One region of the Ensifer meliloti genome, then DNA from elsewhere that is predicted to be linked to it. Evidence: riboswitches for the same ligand, from Rfam matches in the RefSeq annotation. Region 1 holds a riboswitch; each other region holds the start of a gene.
The links. A riboswitch is a leader RNA that binds a small molecule or an ion and turns the genes downstream of it on or off. The one in region 1 is predicted to bind cobalamin.
Positions count from the first base shown of each region.

Region 2: another riboswitch for cobalamin. It lies ahead of bluB (5,6-dimethylbenzimidazole synthase); the one in region 1 lies ahead of PZL22_RS04140 (ABC transporter substrate-binding protein).
Region 3: another riboswitch for cobalamin. It lies ahead of PZL22_RS22375 (aromatic ring-hydroxylating oxygenase subunit alpha); the one in region 1 lies ahead of PZL22_RS04140 (ABC transporter substrate-binding protein).

Region 1 covers NZ_CP120364.1:913,378-917,686, reverse strand. The annotation lists gene PZL22_RS04145 (FecCD family ABC transporter permease) at 1-74, opposite strand, end outside; gene PZL22_RS04140 (ABC transporter substrate-binding protein) at 71-1,138, opposite strand; cobalamin riboswitch at 1,308-1,538, opposite strand; gene PZL22_RS04135 (GlxA family transcriptional regulator) at 2,820-3,809, opposite strand; gene PZL22_RS04130 (alpha/beta fold hydrolase) at 3,957-4,309, shown strand, end outside.
Region 2 covers NZ_CP120365.1:708,466-712,774, reverse strand. The annotation lists gene PZL22_RS10475 (phytanoyl-CoA dioxygenase family protein) at 1-991, shown strand, start outside; gene PZL22_RS10470 (SDR family oxidoreductase) at 1,363-2,184, shown strand; cobalamin riboswitch at 2,224-2,436, shown strand; gene bluB (5,6-dimethylbenzimidazole synthase) at 2,482-3,165, shown strand; gene PZL22_RS10460 (DUF2865 domain-containing protein) at 3,624-4,309, opposite strand, start outside.
Region 3 covers NZ_CP120365.1:3,223,486-3,227,794, reverse strand. The annotation lists gene PZL22_RS22380 (FAD-binding oxidoreductase) at 1-756, opposite strand, end outside; gene PZL22_RS22375 (aromatic ring-hydroxylating oxygenase subunit alpha) at 753-1,997, opposite strand; cobalamin riboswitch at 2,112-2,314, opposite strand; gene PZL22_RS22370 (DUF6656 family protein) at 2,635-3,228, shown strand; gene PZL22_RS22365 (L-threonylcarbamoyladenylate synthase) at 3,294-4,268, shown strand.

The sequences.
Region 1 (4,309 bases):
ATGACGAGCGCGGCGAGAGCCGTGCCGACGCGTCCCGTCCCCGTTCGCCCGGCCAGGGTCAGCACGCGGCTCACTTGCCCAACCCACCCTTGGAGGCCAGCCCCGCCTTGGAGGCAAGTCCGGCCTCGGCGATGGCATCCGCCAGCGCTTCGATGCCCTCGATCGTGCGGATCGTCGGGTTCATCGCCTGCGCATCCATGGCGAACACATAGCCTTTGGCGACTGCCGGCATGAGGCTCGCCACGGGATCGGTCTTCAGGAATTCGAGTTTGGCGTCGAGGCTGTCGAGCGGGTAACGTCGACGTTCCATGGAGCCGGCAACGATCATGGTCGGCTCGGCTTTGGCGATGGTTTCCCAGCCGACCGTCGGCCATTCGTCTTCTGTGTCGATGATGTTTTCGATCCCGAGCGCCGCCATTATGTAGCCGGGTGCGCCATTCCTGCCGGCGACATAGGGGTCGGCATCGGCAGCGCTGGAGAACCAGAAGACGGCCGAGAGCTTGTCCCCGGCCGAGGCGACCTTGGCGCGCGCCGCCTCTTCTCGGCTTTTCAGCTCGGCGACGACCTTCTCGCCCTTATCCTGAACATTGTAGATATGCGCCAGCTCGCGAATTTCCCGATAGACGAGGTCCATGGTGAAGACCTGCCGGCGCACGCCGTCGCTCGCCGCCGAATTCTCCTTGCCGGTGCAATCCGATGGCGATGTGTAGACCGGAATGCCGAGCTCCTCGAACTGCTCCGGCCTCGCGACCACGCCTTCCGGGCCGACCTGCCACTGAAACTGCACCGCCACCATGTCCGGCTTCTTGGCAAGTACGCTTTCGAAGCTCGGATCGTTGTCTGCCAGGCGCTCGACCTTGGCGTTGACCTCCTCGTAACCTTCAAGGACGGGGCCGACCCAGAGGGCGGTGCCGGCGACCTTGTCCGCAAGGCCGAGCAGATAGAGGATCTCGGTGCTGCTCTGGCCGATCGCGACGGTGCGCGTCGGCGTCTTGTCGAACGTGATCTGCCGTCCGCAATTCTCGAGTGTCAGCGGATAGGTAGTCTCGGTAGCGAAGGCGGGATGGCCGAGAGCCGCTGCGCCTGCGGAAAAGGTGATGAGACCGGCAATGAGCGGTCGTTTCAGAAAGTTGTTCATGAATAGTCCCCGAATGTGAGGCCGCTATGCGGCCGTGATCGTCAGCCTGCCGATAGGGTTCGATCGAACGAGTGACGGCTGGACCTCGGGGAAACTGATGAAAGCGTGCGCCGTAAGGCGCGAAAGATGGTCATGGCTTGCTCCTGTTCCGGGCATCCCCGCCCGTGACGTTGGATCGAATTTGACGGCAGGTCTCCTGGCTCACGGACAGAAGTCGCTCATCTGCCTTCCCGCGCAGTACGCGCAGTGGCTGGCGCCTAGGCGCCACCAGGATGAACGACGATCCGCTTACAGTTGCGGGGGCAGCCACGGTCTTGGTCCCTCTTGGGTCGTCCGCACCGTGTTCCCTATTAATCCCCTCCACCTCACGGGTAGGGGAACCGTCGGTCCCAGTTAATGTGGAACGCAGCCGCCGGTCAAGGTGGAAGGCAACGGTTATGTCCCACACGCGATCCGGTTAATGCTACGGCGATATTTCATTACGACAATTTCAATATGTTATATCATTACATTCGTCAACAGCAGATGCTCTGCGCTGTACCGGCAACAGGCTTGCAAGGCGGGGGGAGTTCACCTTCTCGTCAGCATACGATGGGGCGTCCTGAGGCTTGTGGCGGCCTTCGCCCTGTTGCCTTCATGCTTCAGAGCTTGGCGATCAGTTCGCTTGTGGCGAGGGCGCGTAAACGCCGCGCGTCGGCGACGCGCGGCGCTAGGCGTTCAGGCTCGAATTCAGCGGCGGCAGCTATCGGCCGCGCGTTCCCTTGCCGCGGCGGCGATATTCGACCGAGCCGCTCCTCTCGTCGAGCCACGTTTGCGTTGGAATGTAAGGCTCCACCCGTTTCCGCTGGCCTGCCAGCCGTCGGCCACCGATTCCGAGCGGCCGGCCGTGGCGCCCCGGCTTGCGGAGCGCGCCTTCAATCTGGATGCAATTTCTGAAGGGTCAACCACGACCACCAGCATGAAACCGATCGGTGCGAGCACGTATGGGGGAATGCCTGTCGGTACGCTCGCGAAAACGGCAATCGACACGGCCGCGATAATGCACATCAGGTTCGTCAACGGGTGAGTGAGCGTCCTGAGACACGTTTCAGAAACAGTGTTGTTCCGTCCGTAGTCCGACAATGCCATGGGAGAGATCCATCCGGTTGAGTTGTTCCCCTGCCGAGATCACGATGACTTTAGGCCCCGTCGACCCAAAATCATGGAACGTGATCGTGCAAGGAGCCAGAGCGGAATGCCGGCGGCAGACCGCAGACACTGTCCGCTCCAGGCTCCAGCGGCAGCGAATGCTGCAATATGTACCCTGAGACACAGCTGGCAACGGGCCTAAGACCTTTGCCCTTACGGGGTCGGACCAAGGTCCTATAGATGGGCGCGGATGGCACTCTAGCTTCTTGCCTTCCCACCTATACAAGGACCTAAACCTTTTCAGCGACACTTGAGGCGGGGCCTCGCCGCTTGGCGGGGTCCCGCTTGCGTCCCCGACCGAAGGCCGGCGGGGAATCGTTTCGCAGACATGCGAGTGCCCGCGCAGGGGATGACGCGGGCACTGCAACAGGTTGGGGTCCTGAATGTCGCTGGGGGACAGAAGCGACACCTGTTAATTCTTCAGACGAAAATTTGTTCCGCAGCCGCGGGCGCGAAAAAAGCGACGTCGGCACGCCGCCGTCCTCCGCGCAAGCTATCCGGCAGCTGCTACGGCGAAACGGTGCCGATAGTCCCCCGGCGACAGCCCGACGATGCGGTGGAACAGCTTGCGGAAGGCGGCCGCGTCCTCGTAACCGACGGACCAGGCGATCTGTTCGACCGAGCGTCTGGTGAACTCCAGGAGCTCACGCGCCTTGCCGACGCGCAGATGCTGCGCATATTCGATCGGCTTCATTCCTGTCGCCGCCTTGAAACGGCGCAGGAACGTGCGCTCCTCCATCGCCACCACTTTGGCCATCTCCGCGACGCTGACGGCGCGGGCCTCGCGGGCCTGCAGCCAATGCTGCACCTTGAGAATCGCCTCGTCGCCATGATTGAGACGCGGCGAAAAGCTGGAATAGTGCCGCTGCTCGCGTCCGGCCGGATCGATGAGCAGGAAGCGCCCGGTCTCGACCGTTACCGTCGGACCGAACAGGCGGTCCACGAGGCGCATGCCGAGGTCGGTCCACGCCATGAGGCCGCCGGCGGTGATGATGTCGCCGTCCTCGATGACGATCTTGTCCGGATCGAGCCGGACGTCGGGGAAACGGTCGCGGAAGGCGTTGGCGAACAGCCAGTGCGTCGTCGCCGGGCGGCCCTTGAGCAGGCCAGTCGCCGCAAGCACGAAGGTCCCGCCGCAAGTCGATGCCAACGTCGCCCCCTGGGCATGCCGGTCGAGCAGCCAGCGCGCATAGGGCGCTGCCTCCTCTGCCTCCATCGGTCCCGTCAACCTGCCGGGAACAAGCAGGATCTCCGGAGCCTGCCGGGACCCGAGTTCGGGATGGGTGTCGAAACATCGCGCAAGACAGCCGTCGTCCTGAAGCCGCCAGTGACTGACCCGCGCCACCGGTCCGCCGCGCTCGGCGGAGAATTGACCCGCTATGCCGATGAGATCCGTCATGCCGTGGACCATCGCCATCTGGCAACCCGGATAAAGCATGAGGCCGATCTCGGCCCTCGATGGCAGTGCTTGTCCCTTCGCCATGGCGCCCTCTTTGTCGGTTTCGGCCCGCCTAATGTCCGATCCGCCAATCCCGATCATTTCGCAATCGGCCTAATTCTTCAAGCACGGGGCGCGGCAAGTACAGCACGCCACCCGGCAGTCCTCCAACCCGCTGAAAGGATTAAGAAAATGGCTACGATCACCACCAAGGACGGCACCCGCATCTTCTACAAGGACTGGGGCTCGCGCAATGCTCAACCCATCCTCTTCTCCCATGGCTGGCCGCTCACGGCCGACGTATGGGATGCGCAGATGGTCTTCTTTGCAAACAAGGGCTACCGCGTCATCGCTCACGACCGCCGCAGCCACGGCCGCTCGGACCAGGTGTGGGACAACAACACCATGGACCAGTACGCCGACGACCTTGCCGAATTGATCGAGGCGCTGGACTTGCGGAACGTGATCCTTGTCGGGCATTCGACAGGCGGCGGCGAGGTTACCCGTTACGTCGGCCGGCACGGCACCGGGCGCGTGGCGAAGGT
Region 2 (4,309 bases), on a different replicon from region 1:
GTCGGTGCTTGCGGAGATCTGCGAGGCGCTTGCGACGGGACCGGGCGTGGCGGTCTTCAAGCGCGCCTTCACCGATACGCGGGTGATCGACGAAGCAAGCCGCATCTTCGACGAGATCATCGAGGAACAGCACCGCACCAACAGCGGCGGCGGCGATCATTTCGCCAAGCCCGGCGCCAACGACAGAATCTGGAATTCACTCGAAAAGCACTGCCTGAAGAACCCCGAGAATTTCGCGGCCTATTACGGCAACGCCATCATCGCGCTCGTCAGCGAAGCCTGGCTCGGTCCGAACTACCAGATGACGGCGCAGGTCAACCGTGTCAATCCCGGCGGCGCGTCTCAATCGCCGCATCGCGACTATCATCTCGGCTTCCAGACCTCGGCCGTTATAGAGCAGTATCCGGCGCATGTGCACAGGCTCTCGCCGGTCCTGACGCTCCAGGGCGCGGTCGCCCATTGCAACATGCCGGTCGAAAGCGGGCCAACCCTGTTCCTGCCCTATAGCCAGACGTATCTGCCCGGATATCTCGCTTTGAAACGGCCGGAGTTCCGCACCTATTTCGAAGAGAACCACGTGCAATTGCCGCTGGAGAAGGGCGACGTCGTGTTCTTCAACCCGGCGCTTTTCCACGCCGCGGGCAGCAACCGGTCTGCCGGAATCAAGCGTGTGGCCAATCTTCTGCAGGTATCCTCCGCCTTCGGCCGGGCGATGGAAACGGTGGATCGCGAACACATGTGCGCCGTGCTCTTTCCGGCTCTGAAAGTCCTTGCGGCCGGAGGCAAGCTCACGCAGGACGAAATTGCCAATGCGGTTGCCGCGTGCGCCGAGGGGTATTCGTTCCCGACCAATCTCGATCGTGATCCGCCGGTTGGCGGTCTGGCGCCCAGGACGCAGGCACAGCTGATGCACGAAGCGCTCGCCGGCGAATGGAGTGCTGAAGCGTTTGCCGAAGCGCTGGCCGATCAGGCGGCGAAAAAGCTAAGCTAGCCGTCTTGGCTTAAGGCCTTTTGAGATTTTGAGTTTATCACGGCTACTGCGAGATGGATGATGGCGGTGGTGCTCTGGTGGGTTTGTCGGCGCGTAGGGCGGTGCGGACAAGGTTGCCGAGCACGTCGGTCAGCGTGGGGAGGACTGCAATCTCTCCTCCTCATCTCTGTGCTTGTCACAGAGATCCAGCAGCGCCGCGTCTGCGGCGCGGGAGAAGTTCTTTCAGCCCAAGGACTTGGTCTGGCTGGATCCCTGTGACGAGCACAGGGATGAGGAGATCAAACAAGTAGCGGCGGGTATCCCAAATCTCAACAGGCATTAATGCACGCTCACCAAGGCATATTCACCAACATCTCAAAGGGAGGATCAGGATGAGCACGGACCACGCCCGACTGGACGGGAAGATCGCCATCGTGACCGGGGGCACGCAGGGGCTCGGTGCCACGATTGCCGCACTCTTCGCGGAGCGCGGCGCCGCCGGCGTCGTCATTTGCGGGCGCAACGCGGCGAAGGGCGAGGCGAAAGCTGCCGAGATCGCCGCGGCGACGGGTTCGAAGGTCGTCTACGTACCGGCGGATCTCGAGCGGGTGGAGGATGCCCGTGCGGTCGTGGCGGCTTGCGACCGCGCCTTCGGCCGCGTCGATGCGCTGGTCAACGCCGCAGCGATCACCGACAGGGGTACGATCCTCGACACCAGCCCGGAACTCTTCGACCGGATGTTCGCGGTCAATGTGCGGGCGCCATTCTTCCTGATGCAGGAGGTGATAAAGGTGATGCGGCGCGAGAAGACGGAGGGCACGATCGTCAATATCGGCTCCATGTCGGCGAAGGCGGGTCAGCCCTTCATCGCCGCCTATTGTGCGTCGAAGGGGGCACTCGAGACGCTGACCAAGAACACCGCCTATGCCGTCCTTCGCAACCGGATACGGGTCAACGGCCTCAACATCGGCTGGATGGCCTCGGAAGGCGAAGACCGGATCCAGCGCGAATATCACGATGCGCCGGCGAACTGGCTCGAAAAGGCGGCAGCGAGCCAGCCCTTCGGCAGGCTCGTCGACCCGGCCGAGGTCGCGCGTGCCTGCGCCTATCTCTCATCGGCAGAATCCGGCCTCATGACGGGTTCCGTCATCTGCTTCGATCAGTCGATCTGGGGTGCCTATGGCGCCTCGCCTCATCCGGAGGCGCCGCTCTGAAGCTCCCGCTTGCTTGCCTTGCCTTTCGTGGGGACCTGTGGCCATATGCCGCCGTCAGGTGCCCGCGAAATGCGGGAGAATCGGGAAGCCGGTGCAGCTCCGGCACGTGCCCAACGCTGTGAAGGGGACGTTCTCGCCAAAAAAAGCTCTGAATCTTTTCAGAGCTTTGCCACTGAATATTGAAGCTATTCGGGAAGGCGGCGCGAACGGATGATCCGAAGTCAGAAGACCGGCCTGGCGAGATAGACCGGCCCCGCGCGGACGGCGGGAGGTTTCCGCATTGTTGGGGATCGAACGATGCTGCCTGACCCGAACGGCTGCCTTACGGCCGCCGGAGCTTTTTCGTCGGACGAGCGCGCTGCCGTCTATCGTGCCATTGAGACGCGCCGCGACGTGCGCGACGAGTTCCTGCCCGAACCACTGTCCGAGGAACTGATCGCCCGCCTGCTCGGTGCGGCGCACCAGGCGCCGTCCGTCGGCTTCATGCAACCCTGGAACTTCGTGCTCGTGCGCCAGGACGAGACGCGGGAGAAAGTCTGGCGGGCTTTCCAGCGCGCCAATGACGAGGCCGCAGAGATGTTTTCCGGCGAAAGGCAAGCGAAGTACCGGTCGCTGAAGCTCGAAGGCATTCGCAAGGCGCCGCTCAGCATTTGCGTGACCTGCGACCGGACGCGCGGCGGAGCGGTCGTCCTGGGCCGCACCCATAATCCGCAGATGGATCTGTACTCGACCGTTTGCGCCGTCCAGAACCTCTGGCTCGCCGCGCGGGCGGAGGGCGTGGGCGTCGGCTGGGTCAGCATTTTCCACGAGAGCGAGATCAAGGCTATCCTCGGAATCCCGGATCATGTCGAAATCGTCGCCTGGCTGTGCCTCGGTTTCGTCGACAAGCTGTATCAAGAGCCGGAACTCGCCGCGAAGGGCTGGCGACAGCGCTTGCCGCTCGAAGATCTCGTTTTCGAGGAAGGCTGGGGCGTCCGTTAAGATCACGATGTTATTAGGTCGGTCGACCAAAAAACTTGAACGCGATCGATTCCAAGAGGTTAGAGCGGGATGCGGCGGAAAACCGCACACACTTTTCCTCACCCCGCCCCAAGGCCTGTTGAGTTTCGGGATACCCGCCGCGGCTTGTTGATCTCCTCATCCCTGTGCTTGTCACAGGGATCCAGCCAGACCAAGTCCTTGGGCTGAAAGGACTCTTCCCGCGCCGCAGACGCGGCGCTGCTGGATCCCTGTGACAAGCACAGGGATGAGGAAGAGGAGAGATTGCAGTCCTTCGATACGTACAGCGCCGCGCGTCTTATCAGACGCGCTTTGATCTTCTGCATGTTTTTGTCCTTTGATCGGCAACGGTCAAAGGACAAGTCCAGTAGGCCGCGCAGTCGGTACTCAAGGAATTCAAGAGCATCGCCAAGCTTGCAGAATGCTCGCAACGGCGTATGTCAGTTTTCCTGCAGCGGCTGGTAACGGGGCCCAAGCGGATGCTTGAGGTCGATCGCGCTCTCCTCCTGCGGAAGGAAGGACGGACCGACGACGCGGACCTTGTTTTTGGCCGGGTCGTAGGGCCGTTCTGCTATCGGCTTGGCCGGCGCCTTCTTCTCGCTGCCAATGGTTATGACCGACGGGCTGACGACGGTGAGCTTGCCGGCGGAGCCTGCCTTTTGCCCGTTGGCATCCGTTGCGGGGTCCGGGATTCCGCAGCCACAGATGCCGGGTGAGCCGACACTGCGCGCCCGGTAGGCGAAGGCCGTTGGGAGATCGGTGTAGGGCAGGCCGGTCGTCGCCGAAACCATCTGGTCGGCTTCTTCCGTCGCGAGCACATGATAGTAGAGCTCCGTCTCCGCACCCGGGCATCGCGCGCGGCAGAGATCGGCGTCACGACCGAAGTCTGCCGGCGTGGCATGCGAGGAGATGGGAAAGAAGGCGCCATCGCATGTCCTTACGCACATGGTTCTGAGGCTGCCGGCGAAATCGTCATCCGTGAGCGGTAGCTCTGCCCGGAGGGCGTCGAGCAGAAGCGGATAGGCACCGCTGTCCGGCGGCAGGTCGCGCAGGATGTTCCGGTGAACCTCCGTGCCGTCGGCGGCGCTCGCAAACTGGCCTTCGGCGCTTCCGGCATCCCAGCCCT
Region 3 (4,309 bases), on a different replicon from region 1:
GTGATAGCGGGCCATGTCGAAGCCCGCCGCTTCCAGCATTGCCCGAACATTGCCCATGAACGGCTCGGGCCCGCAGCAGAAGACGGTTCTTTCCAGGAAATCCGGTGCGAGCATCGGCAACTTCGCCGCGTCTATGCGCCCGCGCAGACCATGCCAGCCATGCCGCGCCTCATGCCCCTCCACGAGGAAGCCGAGATTGAGCCCCGGCATCTGACGGGCGAGAACTTCGAGCTCCGATCTGAAGAGGAGATCGTCCGGGCGCCGGGCGCAGGAAATGAAGGTGACATCCGTTTCCGGCGCGCAGTCGGCCATCCAGCGCGTCATCGACATCATCGGCGTGACGCCCGACCCCGCCGATATGAAGAGATATTTTTCACCGGGATGACGGACGAAGCTGAAGTCGCCGAGCGGCCCGAACGCCTTGAGCATCATACCCGGCTTCAGATTGTCGAACATCCAGCGGGTGCCGATGCTTCCCGGCTGCGCCTTGACCGTGACCGCGACCGAAAGCGGGCGCGATGGCGAGGATGACAGCGTATAGGTGCGCATCACCGGCTCGGCTGCGACGGGCAGTTCGAGTGTCACGAACTGCCCGGGCAGGTAGCGGAACCAGGCCGGCTTGTCGGAGCGGAAGGTGAAGGTCATCACGTCAGCGGTTTCGGCTACGGCCGACATGCACTCCAGCATGTGCTGACGGTCTCTCCAGGGATCGAGCTCGTCGAAATGGTGAAAGGAGCGAGGCATTTCCATGGTCATGCCACCCGCGAGAGATGCGCGGCCCCGCCCTGAAGGCGGTCCAGCATGAAGCTCGAATACCACTCGACGAACTGCATGACACCGCCCTCGTGTTCGGCGGAATAAGGACCCGGCTCATAGGCGGGCGAGCGAATTCCGAAGGCGTTTTCCTCAACGATCTGCCGGTCCTGATCGTTGGTCTCCGTCCAGACGTGCGTCAGTTCGTCTATCGTGTAGTCGACGCCCTCCACCGCATCCTTGTTGACCAGCCATTTGGTCGTAACCTCAGTCAGTTCCGGCCCGAGCGGCAGCACGCGGAAGGTGATCGCATGGTCGCCGAGAATGTGGTTCCAGGTCGTCGGATAATGGAAGAGGAGCAGCGTCCCGATGCCATCGGCGTCTACGCCGGTGGAGAGTTGCTTGCGGACAGCCTTCTGTCCGGACATCGTATAGCTCTCGGCGCCGTTGATCAGCGGCATTCTCGTCATGCGGAACTGGCCCGTGGGCGCGATCTTGAAGGCGCTCGGAAGGCCCGCCGCCTCGCATTTCTGCCAGTGGGCGCCGATTTCCGGATCGTTCATCGCCCCCTGGACACCGGTTACGGTCGGCGCTTCCGGATAGGTACGGCAGAGTTCCGGATGATTGGCGGCGCAGTGGTAACACTCGCGATTGTTCTCCCAGACCAGCTTCCAATTGCCCTTCTCGACGATGGTGCTCTCGAAGGCGACCTTCGTTTCCCCCAGGCGATGCGGCGCGAGATAGGCCGCGACCGTCTCGCGGAACGGCCGGAAGTCCATCGGGTGTTCGGCAAGACTGATGAAGATGTAACCGCCGACGGTCTCGCAGTGGATCGGCTTCAGACTGTGCTCGGCCGGGTCGAAGCCCTCGGGCATCTGCCGCGCGAAGAGCAGGCGGCCGTCGAGTTCGTAGGTCCACTGGTGGTAGGGACAGACGAGTTTGGCGGATGAGCCTTTGTGCTGCGTGCAGACGCGCGAGCCGCGATGGCGGCACGAATTGTGCAGTGCCCGGACCGCGCCCTGCCTGTCTCGAACGATAACGACCGGGTAATCGCCGACCTGCGCCGTGAAATAGTTCCCCGGCCGCGGGACTTCGCAATCATGGCCGATGAACAGCCAATCCTTGTACCAGATCTGCTCCAGGTCCTGACGGTAATAATCAGGATCGACGTAGAAGGCGCGGTCGAGGCTGTAGCCTTCGCGACGGGTCTTCAGCTTGCGCAGCATTTCGGTCTGAATTTCCATGCCCTTGTCCTCGTTTTTCCGCCGTTTCGGAGAGGCAGGACTGGAACCCGCGCCGGCCGCATGGACCCGCAACGCAATTGGCTCCGATCCGGCTGCCCGCCGCAACCAGCTACGGTCTATTTCTGCTTCAAGGCTGGTTTCCGGGCTCTGGAGCCGTCCGCAAGGGACCTGCCCGGCGCCTTCCCGGACGCGGTGTCCAGTGGCCTTCTGCCGTGGCTGTTCGCTCCACCACCGTTGCGGGGGCAGCGCCGGGATTTGACCGGCTTCCCAATTCTCCGCCCTCCCTTCGAGGCGGCACCTTGAGTGTCCTCATCTAAGCCTGAGGACCGGCCCGGCAACTGCCAATAGACGACATCCGATTCCAGAAAGACGACAGCCAGACGCGACACAAGCGGCACGAAGGCATGCAATATTATCCATAACAAACAAGGAAGTAGATGAATGCCTGCGCAGCTGGCGGATTTTTCGGCAGCGCCGTTCATGGCGCGAAGGCGAGTGGCCATTCTGCGACACGGCCCGCCAACACAAGGGTCTGATCGATGCCCGCCCGGTCATACCGGGACCAATTCGTTAACTGTGATGATTTAACGTTCGCCGCGATCAACCCGCTTGCGGACAGGATGGCGCGACGACGCCCATGGCAAAACTCCGATATTACGACGCTGCCGACAAGGCGGCCGCGCCGCCGAAAGCCAAGGCTCACACCGAGTTCCTGCGGACCGGCCGGATCGATAGACGCCGGTGGATGCCGAACGAGCGTCAGTATCTGAGTTATGCCGAGGTGGCGCAGCAGACGGCGCGGAAGCTGACGACAGCGGGCGAGACGACCCACAGGCGAATCAACGGGTTTCATGCCTCGATCCAGTTCCCGAAGATGGTTTTCCATCGCGCGCTCCCCAGCAGTCCGCATCTCGGCTATTGCCACGTGACCGCCGCGAAAACCTGCCTCGCCAATGGGCACGAGATCACCTGGTCCTTTTATTTCGCGAACTTCTTCTGCGAGCTCGGGAACGAGACCCATTTCTTCGACCGTATCCAGCCGGGCTACTCGCGCATGTATTTCGCCGTCGCGATCGAGCCCGACGCCAGCGAGGAACGGATCGTCGTCAACCGCAACGTGCGCGGCAACGGGCTGATTTTCCGGACGCAGGATCCGAAGGTGGCGCTGAAGAACGTGCTGATGCTCGGCGCACGCGACGAAGCCTTGCGCCGGATCGTTCGCAGCCTTTGACAAAGAAAATCGTTCTGTTTTTGCGGTCGCTCCGTTAAGGAAGCGACGGAAAGGATCAGAACGCCATGGCCGAAATCATCGACACGCGCACCGAACCTGAGCGGGCAATCGAGAAAGCCTGCGCGGTTCTATCGGACGGCGAACCGGTCGCGATCCCGACGGAGACCGTATACGGCCTTGCCGCCGATGCCACGACCCCCGATGCGATCAGCCGCATCTATGAGATGAAGGGGCGGCCGCGGTTCAATCCGCTGATTTGCCACGTCTGCGATCTGGCGATGGCAGAGGCGCATGTGACCTTCGATCCGGTTTCGAGACGTCTGGCCGAGGCCTTCTGGCCCGGCCCCCTCACGCTGATCCTGCCGCAGCGGCGGGAGAGCACCGTGCACACGCTCGCGTCCGCCGGTCTCGATACGCTCGGAATTCGCATGCCCGACGGCTTCTCGCGCCGGGTGATCGCCCGGTTCGGGCGGCCTTTGGCAGCGCCGAGCGCCAACACCTCGGGCAAGATCAGCCCCACCAGTGCGGCCCATGTGCAGGCGGATCTCGGTTCCAGGCTGAAGCTCATCCTCGACGCGGGCCCGGCCGCGATCGGCCTGGAATCGACCATCGTCAAGGTCGAGAACGGAAGGCTGCGGCTGCTGAGGCCCGGGGGGCTCGACGCGGCAGAGATCGAAGCGCTGACCGGGCTCGCCATCGAGCGCCCGGAGGCCGCCGGCGCTGTCATCGAGGCGCCCGGCATGCTCGCCTCGCATTACGCTCCCGGTGCCGCTGTGCGGCTCGATGCCGATGAGGTCCGAAAGGGAGAAGCCCTGATCCGTTTCGGCGGAGAGGCGCTTCCCGGTGAAGCCGATGCCGCGATCGTCCTGGATCTCAGTCCGGGCGGCAGCCTGCGGGAAGCCGCCGCAAATCTTTTCGACTATATGAAAAAAGCGGATGCCAGCGGCGCCGCGACCATCGCTTTCGGCCCGATCCCGAGCGAGGGGCTCGGCGAGGCGATAATCGACCGGCTGCAGCGCGCGGCCGCGCCGCGGGGCTGATGGCCATCGGCACGCTTGAAGCAACCACGTTGATCCGAGGC